3 regions of the Mesobacillus subterraneus genome follow, and region 1 is predicted to be linked to each of the others. Evidence: riboswitches for the same ligand, from Rfam matches in the RefSeq annotation. Region 1 holds a riboswitch; each other region holds the start of a gene.
The links. Region 1 has a riboswitch for lysine ahead of LC048_RS18680 (amidohydrolase). Riboswitches for the same ligand answer to the same signal wherever they lie in the genome.
Positions count from the first base shown of each region.

Region 2: it holds a riboswitch for lysine, as region 1 does, so the genes downstream of both, LC048_RS01530 (Na+/H+ antiporter NhaC family protein) here and LC048_RS18680 (amidohydrolase) in region 1, are expected to answer to the same signal.
Region 3: it holds a riboswitch for lysine, as region 1 does, so the genes downstream of both, LC048_RS04110 (aspartate kinase) here and LC048_RS18680 (amidohydrolase) in region 1, are expected to answer to the same signal.

Region 1 covers NZ_CP129019.1:3,580,690-3,584,155, reverse strand. Annotated here, with positions in the region: gene LC048_RS18685 (nuclease-related domain-containing protein) at 844-1,749, opposite strand; lysine riboswitch at 1,884-2,062, shown strand; gene LC048_RS18680 (amidohydrolase) at 2,211-3,466, shown strand, end outside.
Region 2 covers NZ_CP129019.1:329,488-332,953, forward strand. Annotated here, with positions in the region: gene LC048_RS01520 (HD-GYP domain-containing protein) at 1-288, shown strand, start outside; gene yunB (sporulation protein YunB) at 380-1,138, shown strand; lysine riboswitch at 1,205-1,388, shown strand; gene LC048_RS01530 (Na+/H+ antiporter NhaC family protein) at 1,532-3,118, shown strand; gene LC048_RS01535 (sodium-dependent transporter) at 3,368-3,466, shown strand, end outside.
Region 3 covers NZ_CP129019.1:828,032-831,497, forward strand. Annotated here, with positions in the region: gene uvrC (excinuclease ABC subunit UvrC) at 1-1,329, shown strand, start outside; lysine riboswitch at 1,399-1,576, shown strand; gene LC048_RS04110 (aspartate kinase) at 1,746-2,978, shown strand.

The sequences.
Region 1 (3,466 bases):
ACATGTGCCCGAAAAGTGGAGGAGCAGAAGATTTCGGTAACAAGAAAGCGGAACATGTGCCCGAAAAGTGGAGGAGCAGAAGATTTCGGTAAGAAGAAAGCAGAACATGTGCCCGAAAAGTAGAGGAGCAGAAGATTTCGGTAAGAAGAAAGCGGAACATGTGCCCGAAAAGTGGAGGAGCAGAAGATTTCGGTAACAAGAAAGCAGAACATGTGCCCGAAAAGTGGAGGAGCAGAAGATTTCGGTAACAAGAAAGCAGAACATGTGCCCGAAAAGTGGAGGAGCAGAAGATTTCGGTAACAAGAAAGCAGAACATGTGCCCGCAAAGTGGAGGAGCAGAAGATTTCGGTAACAAGAAAGCGGAACATGTGCCCGAAAAGTGGAGGAGCAGAAGATTTCGGTAACAAGAAAGCGGAACATGTGCCCGAAAAGTGGAGGAGCAGAAGATTTCGGTAACAAGAAAGCGGAACATGTGCCCGAAAAGTGGAGGAGCAGAAGATTTCGGTAACAAGAAAGCAGAACATGTGCCCGAAAAGTGGAGGAGCAGAAGATTTCGGTAACAAGAAAGCAGAACATGTGCCCGAAAAGTGGAGGAGCAGAAGATTTCGGTAAGAAGAAAGCGGAACATGTGCCCGAAAAGTGGAGGAGCAGAAGATTTCGGTAACAAGAAAGCGGAACATGTGCCCGAAAAGTGGAGGAGCAGAAGATTTCGGTAAAAAGAAAGCAGAACATGTGCCCGAAAAGTGGAGGAGCAGAAGATTTCGGTAACAAGAAAGCGGAACATGTGCCCGAAAAAGGAAGAATTGCCATTTGATTCATCATGGCAATTCTTCTAGTATTACATTACTCATAATAAGTGGAGCTAAACACCCCATTGACTGAAAGGTTGTTCTGAAAGACTCTTCTAATAGCTTTAATTGGAAGAAGACCATCGCTCCAATCATAGATAGCTGTTGTGGTTAATTTCCGTTCTGGAAAAAGTAACTGAAAGGTTTTAGCTGAGTGAAGCACAACTGATTCTATATATTCTAGAGAATTACAGTTTCTACAAATGTATTTATTTCTACTATAACTCTCCAAAAACTCCCCGCAAGACTCACAAATAACCCCTTTCCTCAACATCTCCAAATCATAACTAGGTACCCTAGTATATGGTGATTTCTTAACATGCAATGACAAAAGGGTCTCAGCCAATTTGGAATGTTTGCTCGTTAATTTTGAAGAGGTTCTATTCATCTTATCCATAAAGCGATTTAGTTGATTTGGTAAAATAATAGGGGATTTCAATGGTGCTTGCAGAAGGGCGAATTCAGGGTTGATGAACATGAGGTGGGGTTCGAGAGGGATGTAAAAGCCCAGATTCTTCAGTAGTTGTTTTAGCAGGATCTCTGCACGGTTTAGTTGATGGAGTGGGTTTTTAACTTCGTTCCCGGCAACTGTCTTGAATTTGTCTCCATCCAGGTAATAGTCCCCTTCGAGATTTTTCACTTCGAAGAGATGGAGCCGATCCTGCGTAATCACGAACGAATCGATTTGAAAAAGTGTGCCATTCACTTCAAGGCGTAGGTCGTTGATAATGAGACTCTCCACTCGATGGTTCGTAAACCATAAGTCGAATTGAACTTCACCTTCATAGCCTTTCTCCAGGGTCCATAGGTTTTGCGCATCTTTCTCTTCCAGTTCCATTCGAGGCTTAAGTGCTTGCAGAATTACCAATTCTTCTGGTTTGGTTCTTTCTTTTAATAACATATTCCACTTCCTTTCTTCTTCATTTTAAAATGGGAGCAACTAAAAAACTGTGAACATTTTAAGACATTTTAGAATCTTGATTAAAATAGGACAATTTGATAGTATTAACCTAATTTCATATGATCTTATCAGATCGGTGAGGTAGGGGAGCAAATAACAAGAGTAGACCATCGGAGATAGACAATCGTTGATGGTGGCTGAAAGGGTTGTTTGCCGAAGCATAATCAGGGTCGGACTGATTATTGCTGGGATGCTTTCTGAACAAGGAGCAGACTGTCATGCGGGGTTTTGTGCATGGAGAACTACTGATCGAAATGGCGGATAACGTATATTGTAAAAAGCAATGATAGGTTATTTTCTGTCATTGCTTTTTTGCATGCCAGAGCGTACCAACTATCCCCTTCCATCAACTCCAAACGCGCTCCCCAGGCATTCACATTTTATCCAAAGGGGAGATCTTCTTGAGAACCATCTACAAAAATGGAACCATCTATACATTCAATTCACGCAATCCAATTGTACAAGCAGTGGTCATTGAAAATGGCCGTTTTATTGATATGGGAATTTCAACAGATATTGTGCTGCAATGGGGCAGCCAGGCGCAAATCATTGATTTGGAAGGGAAGACGGCAACACCGGGTTTGATCGACAGCCATCTTCACTTATCAATCATGGCCGATAGTTTCATCAATCTCGACTTTGTCGGAATCACGACCAAACATGAAATGCTGGCAAAAATAAAGGGAAAAGCCAGTCAGCTTGAACCTGGTGAATGGATTGTCGGCAGCAGCTGGGATGAGAACCTTTTTACCGACGGAGGAATTCCGACGATTGCCGAGCTGGATTATGTGGCTCCTGCCAACCCGTTATTTTTAACAAGGACGTGCCTGCACGCAACCCTGGTCAACAGCAAGGCGCTCGAAGTGAGCGGCTATCATCCGTTGATATCGGTTCCGGAGGGCGGAACCATCGTACTCGATGAAATCACGAAGCAACCGACCGGACTGTTCCTCGAGTCAGCGGCAAATTTAGTCCGACAGTATATCCCGGAGCGCTCGTACAACGACTGGAAAAAAGCGATGCGGCAGACGATGAATTATGCGATGAGCAAAGGGTTGACCAGCGTGCATACAAATGACCCGCTCTATCTTGGCGGTCTTGAAAAAACATGGAATCTATTTAATGAGCTTTTAAATGGAGAGCAGCTCGGCTTACGCAGCAATCTCTTGATTAACCATGAGTTTTTATCAAACCTGAAAGAAGCCGGAATGTACACAGGCTACGGCAATGACACGCTGCAAATCGGTGCGGTGAAGATTTTTGCCGATGGGGCATTTGGCCGGAGGACCGCGCTGCTATCAGAACCATATAGTGATGCGCCAGGTCATTACGGCGATGCGATGTATGATCAGGAGCATTTATACGAAATCGTGAAAGGGGCGCGCGAGCTGGATATGCCGATTGCTGTCCACACAATTGGCGACCAGGCACTGGAAAATGTTCTTGATGTGCTGGGCCAATTCCCGGCAACGGCTTATCGAGACCGGCTGATTCATGCACAAGTTTTACGGGAGGAACTGATTCCACGCCTGAAGGGGCCTAGCCGGATTGCGGATATTCAGCCACGTTTTATAGCAAGTGACTTCCCTTGGGTTCAGGAACGTCTTGGTGAAAAAAGAATCAAACTTTCCTACGCTTGGAAAACCCTGATGGAAGC
Region 2 (3,466 bases), 1.5 Mb from region 1:
GAAATCCTCTATTCGGGTTCTGGCAGTCTGTTTGATCCGAAGGTAGTCGATGCCTTCCGAAGATCGGTAGCAATATATCCAGCCGACCTTACCGTCATGTTAAGCGATGGGCGAAAGGGAGTAGTGGCTGAGCAGAATCCTCGGTTGAGTGAGCGCCCTGTTGTTCGTATACTGGAGGAAAACGGACGAAAAGTAGAACCATACCAGCTTGATTTGCAGTCGAACCTAAGCTTGATGATCGTCAGCTGTGATACGATTATTAAGTATGAGTATGCCGCTAATTATTAATTTTTTCAGGTGTGCAGGCACATCTTTCAATACTTTTTAGGCTAGTTCCCCCCTTTGAAGCATACATATAGCTTTAGAGGGGGGATTTATTTTGCCAAAATTCGGCCGGCGGCTGCCTCGGAAAGGGCCCTTGCCTTTCAGGTATGTATTCCTGCTGACATTCGTCTTTTTTTCCTTTTCAACAGCAGCAGGGCTGTGGATCATAGATAAAGGGCTCGAGCCCACATTAATGGATTATGCAAGATCTCAAACAAGAAAAATTGCTACGCTTGTAATCAATAAAGCAATCAATAAGAAGATTGCCAATGGCATGGATATTGATAAAGTAATTGAGTTTGTGCCAGTAGATAACGGAACGACCACTGTAGTGAAATTTAATACTGAAATCATCAACAGGGTAAAAGCAGAAACGACTAACATTGTACAGATGAATTTAAAAGAAGCTGAAAGAGGGAATCTCACCTCGCTTGAGTTGCTATCAGATGTCGAGCTTGTCACCGATGAGGAAGACAGGGAAGCAGGCATCATTTATTATGTTCCATTAGGGCAGGCCACCAATAATGCACTTCTAGGTAATATGGGTCCGAGGGTTCCGGTCAAGTTCAACGCGATTGGTGATGTGACTGCTGATGTAGTCTGGGAAACAGAGGAGCACGGCATTAACAATACACTGATCAATGTTTCGGTTAGGGTGAAGGTCAATGTGCAAATTATTATTCCTTTTTCGACTGAAGTAGCTACGGTTCAAGAAGACATTCCAATTGGCAGCTTCTACTACCCAGGAAAAGTACCTCAATTTTACAATGGCGGAGGATCTACAACACCAGCTATCCAGCTTCCCGGCGAATAAAAACAGTTGTCAAGTTAGCGATATTGTTATATTATAAAATCAATTGAATAATAAACCACATCATTCCGATGGGGTAGAGGCGCAGGATTCAATAGTAGGCTGTGTGAGGATGACAACGTTGATCACAGCTCAAAGGGAATTTTGCCGAAGCAATAGGAAGTGAGTCACATTTTTTATTGCTGGGGATACTTTGAACAAGAGTATCACTGTCATTATGGAGGTATATCCATAATGGGGAGCTACAGATCGTGATGGAGACACTAGTTGCTTATTAAGGGCAGCGATAGAATGTTCTCTATCGTTGCCCTTTTTTGTATTTTTTTAAAAGGAAGCAACTAAACTCTGTTCATGTAAAAGTTTCCCCCTGTCAAAAACAAGGAGGAGAAAGAAAGAATGGAAAACACAATTTTTTCATTGCTGCCGCCATTAGTGGCAATCTTAATGGTAGTGATCACAAGGCGAGTGCTGCTATCGCTGGGGACGGGCATCATCGCAGCGGCTTTTTTGCTAGCTGAATTTAATATCGCAGAAACATTTGCTATCGTGTGGGATGCGGCAAAAGCAATCGTTGTCGCAGATGGAGAACTGAACACATATAGCTTGTACATCATCCTTTTCTTATTATTATTGGGAACCATCACTGCATTCATTTCCATCTCAGGCGGAAGCCGCGCGTTTGGTGAATGGGCGATGAAGCGTGTTAAAACCAGAGTAGGCGCACAGTTAGTCGGCGCATTTTTAGGGATTATTATTTTTATTGATGATTATTTCAATGCTTTGGCAGTCGGCCAAATAACACGTCCGATTACAGACCGACAAAAGGTTTCGCGTGCTAAGCTTGCTTATTTGATTGACTCTACTTCTGCACCAGTCTGTGTCATCTCGCCGATTTCGAGCTGGGGTGCATACATTATTGCTTTGATTGGTACCATTCTTGCTGCTCATGGAGTTAGCGAATATACGGCTTTTTCAGCTTTCATGCAAATGGCGCCTATGAACTTTTACGCACTGGCAGCGTTAGCCATGGTCTTTATCGTTGCTCTTCGAAATATCGAAATTGGACCTATGAAAAAGCATGAAGAACGTGCGATCACTGAAGGAATTGTCGTTTCGCAGGACAAGCCTGTACCGGGAGAACTGAAGGATGACCTTCCTACAAGCACAAAAGGAACAGTTGGAGACCTTGTATGGCCGATTGTAGCCCTTGTCGCTGGAACTGTAGGTATGATGCTTTGGACTGGAGCAAGCGCTGTGGAAGGCAATGTTACCATCCTAGCGATCTTCGAAAACACAGATGTAACGAAGTCTCTTGTTACTGGCGGATTGCTCGGCCTAGCTGTTGCGCTGATTCTGTTTGTAAGGCAGGCAGTAGTTTTAAAAGGCGTTAATGCTAATGTTTTTAGCAAAGGGATTGTTGAGGGCATTAAGTCAATGCTCCCGGCTATTTATATCCTGGTCTTCGCATGGGTCATTGTTGATTTGATTGGAAGACTTGAAACAGGCAAGTATCTAGCTGGTATTGTTGAAAGCTCTAATATTAATACCTCATTCCTGCCGTTCCTGCTATTCCTTGTAGCTGGAATCATGGCTTTCTCAACAGGGACTTCATGGGGATCATTCGGCATCCTGCTTCCAATTGCCGGCGATATCGCTGCTGCAGCTGATATCACGCTCATGCTGCCAGCATTAGCAGCTGTATTGGCGGGCGCGGTTTTTGGTGACCACTGCTCACCAATATCCGATACGACGATTCTTTCATCAACAGGAGCTGGCGCGCACCACTTAGACCATGTCATGACCCAGCTGCCTTACGCATTGATTTCCGCTGCGATTGCATCTGCAGGATTCCTGGTCATTGGATTCACTGGCAGCACTTTAGGAGCACTTGCGGTTGTGGCAATCCTGCTCGTTGCTTTTGCTTTCATTTTTGGAAGCAAGACAACACAGGAAGAAGTGTTAAAAGAAAATCTTGCAGAATAATGTTAAGGCTGTCTGACTTTCAGACAGCTTTTTTCATATTTTTCAAAAAGTAGGAATAGAATCCTAATTAATAGGGAGTATTGGTATAGTTGGGAAAATTTTTTTAGAAAAATTTTATTATGAACTAAATAATATTTTGACAAGCAATTAAAAACTAGCTATACTATTCCTAGACTAAATAATCTGAAAATATAAAACTTTCTAATTATCAACATTTTCCAGATAATTAGAAAGCGAGGGGGATTAATAATGGAAAATCGTCCACAGTGGGGAACGAGGGCAGGATTCATTCTTGCCGCAGTAGGATCGGCAGTCGGGTTGGGAAATATTTGGCGCTTCCCGGGAGTA
Region 3 (3,466 bases), 2.0 Mb from region 1:
CGTAAGTGTTCTACTTTACCTGACCGTGTCTGCCTTTATTATCATATGGGGCAGTGTCTTGCTCCTTGTGTCAAGGATGTAAGCAAAGATGAGTATAAGCAGATTACAGATGAGATTACTCGTTTCCTCAACGGGGGATATAAAGAAATCAAGGAAGATTTGACGGTAAAAATGGCTGCAGCTGCTGAAGAACTTGATTTCGAACGTGCCAAGGAATTTCGCGACAAGATCGCTCATATTGAGGCGACGATGGAAAAGCAGAAGATGACGACGACTGATTTTACCGACCGTGATGTGTTTGGCTATGCAGTCGACAAAGGCTGGATGTGTGTACAGGTCTTTTTTATCCGTCAGGGAAAGTTGATCGAACGCGAGGTTTCGATGTTCCCGATCCACAATGAACCTGAAGAAGATATCCTCACATATCTGGGCCAATTTTACTCAAAAAATGAGCATTTCAAGCCAAAGGAAGTATTGGTACCAGAGGGCGTAGACCTGGAACTTGCGGAGGGGCTGCTTGAAGTGAAAGTCCTGAAACCGCAGAGAGGAAAGAAGAAAGAACTTGTCCACCTGGCGTCCAAGAATGCGAGTATCGCCCTCAAAGAAAAATTTTCGTTAATTGAGCGTGATGAGGAGCGAACCATTAACGCTGTTGAAAACCTTGGCAAGCAAATGGGTATCTACACCCCTCATCGCATTGAGTCTTTCGATAACTCCAATATCCAGGGGACCGATCCGGTTTCAGCGATGATTGTTTTCATCGACGGCAAGCCTGAAAAAAGGGAATACCGCAAATATAAAATTAAATCGGTCAAGGGACCGGATGACTATGAATCGATGAGGGAAGTCGTCAGGCGCAGATATACACGGGTCTTGAAGGAAGGATTGCCGCTGCCGGATTTGATTATCATAGATGGCGGAAAGGGACATATCGAGTCTGCACGTGATGTGCTTGAAAATGAGCTCGGACTCGATATTCCGCTTGCCGGTCTGGCTAAGGATGATAAGCACAGGACTTCTCAGCTGCTGTATGGTAACCCGCTGCAGGTAATCGAACTGGCGCGGAACAGTCAGGAGTTTTACTTGCTGCAAAGAATCCAGGATGAAGTCCACCGGTTCGCGATTACTTTCCATCGCCAGTTAAGAGGCAAAAGTGCGTTTCAATCCTTGCTTGATGATATTCCGGGAATTGGCGAAAAGCGCAAGAAGGCTCTGCTGAAGCATTTCGGTTCGGTGAAAAAAATGAGGGAAGCATCTGTGGAAGAGCTGAATGCTGCCGGAGTTCCAGCTAATGTTGCGGAGGAATTATATCAGAAATTACAGAATTAATGTAGCATTCTATTTTTAGGTGTGCTATAATTATGAAAATTTCATATAACTATCACTTTAGAGCATTAAAGTGTAGATAGAGGTGCGAACTTCAAGAGTAAAAGTCATGAGAATTGTAGGATTCATTGATGGACTTTGAAAGGGGATGTTCGCCGAAGTGGGGAAATACCTATCGATTTTCTCGCTGGTCCTTCGTTGAATAAACGCTGGATTGTCAAGATTGCCATCTTGGAGTGCTATCTCATGTTGCAGCGTATATCTACGTTAATTAAGCATTGGGAGCCACTTCCATTGCTTTTTCTGTTTTTAAGGGCATTTTAACAGATATGTGAAAGTCCTTGGGGAAAATACATATGCGGCGTGTCCATGAAACTCTATTAGAGGCAAAATAAAGAATGAAGAGGCAGGGGAAACGTATGGGATTGATTGTACAGAAATTCGGAGGAACATCGGTAGGCAGCGTTGAAAGGATCAGGAACGCTGCCAGCAGGACAGCAGAAGAACTGCAGAATGGCAACAATGTCGTCGTGGTCGTATCAGCAATGGGCAAAACGACGGACCATCTTGTTGACATGGCGAATGATATTTCCAGCTCGCCATCAAAGAGAGAGATGGATATGCTTTTGACAACGGGAGAGCAAATTACGATCGCGCTTTATTCCATGGCGTTGAAGCAAAATGGCATTGATGCTGTTTCCTATACCGGCTGGCAAGCAGGAATCAAGACGGAAGCCGTACACGGAAACGCCCGGATTGTCGATATCGACTCAGACAGAATTGCCCATGATTTAGAGAGTGGCAAGGTGGTTATTGTAGCGGGATTCCAGGGTGTGACCGATGAAGGGGAAATCACTACGCTTGGACGCGGCGGATCAGATACAACGGCCGTAGCCCTTGCGGCGGCTTTGAAGGCGGATAAATGCGATATCTATACCGATGTGACTGGCGTGTTCACGACAGACCCTAGATATGTGAAAAGCGCGAGAAAATTGCTGACTGTTTCCTATGATGAAATGCTCGAGTTGGCAAACCTCGGGGCAGGTGTGCTCCATCCGCGTGCAGTGGAATTCGCTAAGAACTATGGGCTACCACTTGAAGTAAGGTCCAGCATGGAAAAAGAAAGAGGTACGATCATCGAGGAGGAGAATGAATTGGAACAGAATTTAATCGTACGCGGTGTAGCGTTTGAAGATCAGATTACGAGAGTATCAGTCCTTGGAGTAAGTACTTCATTAAAAGGACTGTCAACTATATTTACCACACTTGCACATAACCACATAAATGTCGACATCATTGTCCAGAGCCGTACAGAAGCAGGGTTAGCCAATATCTCGTTCTCCATTAAAAGTAACGATCTCCCGGAAGTACTAGACGTATTGGAACGCAATAAAGAAACATTAAACTATCAAGCGGTCGAATCCGAGACCGTCCTGGCAAAGGTGTCGATTGTAGGTTCAGGAATGGTTTCAAACCCGGGTGTAGCTGCCAAAATGTTCGAAGTCCTTGAAGGAAATGGCATCCAGGTAAAGATGGTCAGCACATCTGAAATCAAAGTCTCGACCGTAGTTGATGAAAAACAAATGGTGAACGCAGTAGAATCATTGCATGAAGCATTTGAGCTATATTCAGGAGCGGTTAAGACAAATTAAGAGAGTGGAAATGAGTAAGGCTTTTTTATCCATTGAATCATCATGTCCGGAAAAAGTGATATTGCAATGTGTACGGCCACCTAAAAATGAAAATGTGCCCGAAATCCGAGAGTACAGAGAATCTCGGTAACATAAATGAGGAACATGTGCCCGAAATCGGAGAATGCAGAGAATTTCGGTAACATAAATGAGGAACATGTGCCCGAAATCCGAGAGTGCGGAGAATCTCGGTAACATAAATGAGGAACATGTGCCCGAAATCCCAGAATGCAGAGAATTTCGGTAACATAAATGAGGAACATGTGCCTGAAATCCGAGAGTGCGGAGAATCTCGGTAACATAAATGAGGAACATGTGCCCGAAATCCGAGAGTGGGGAGAATTTCGGTAACATAAATGAGGAACATGTGCCCGAAATCGGAGAATGCAGAGAATTTCGGTAACATAAATGAGGAACATGTGCCCGAAATCGAAGAGTGCAGAGAATTT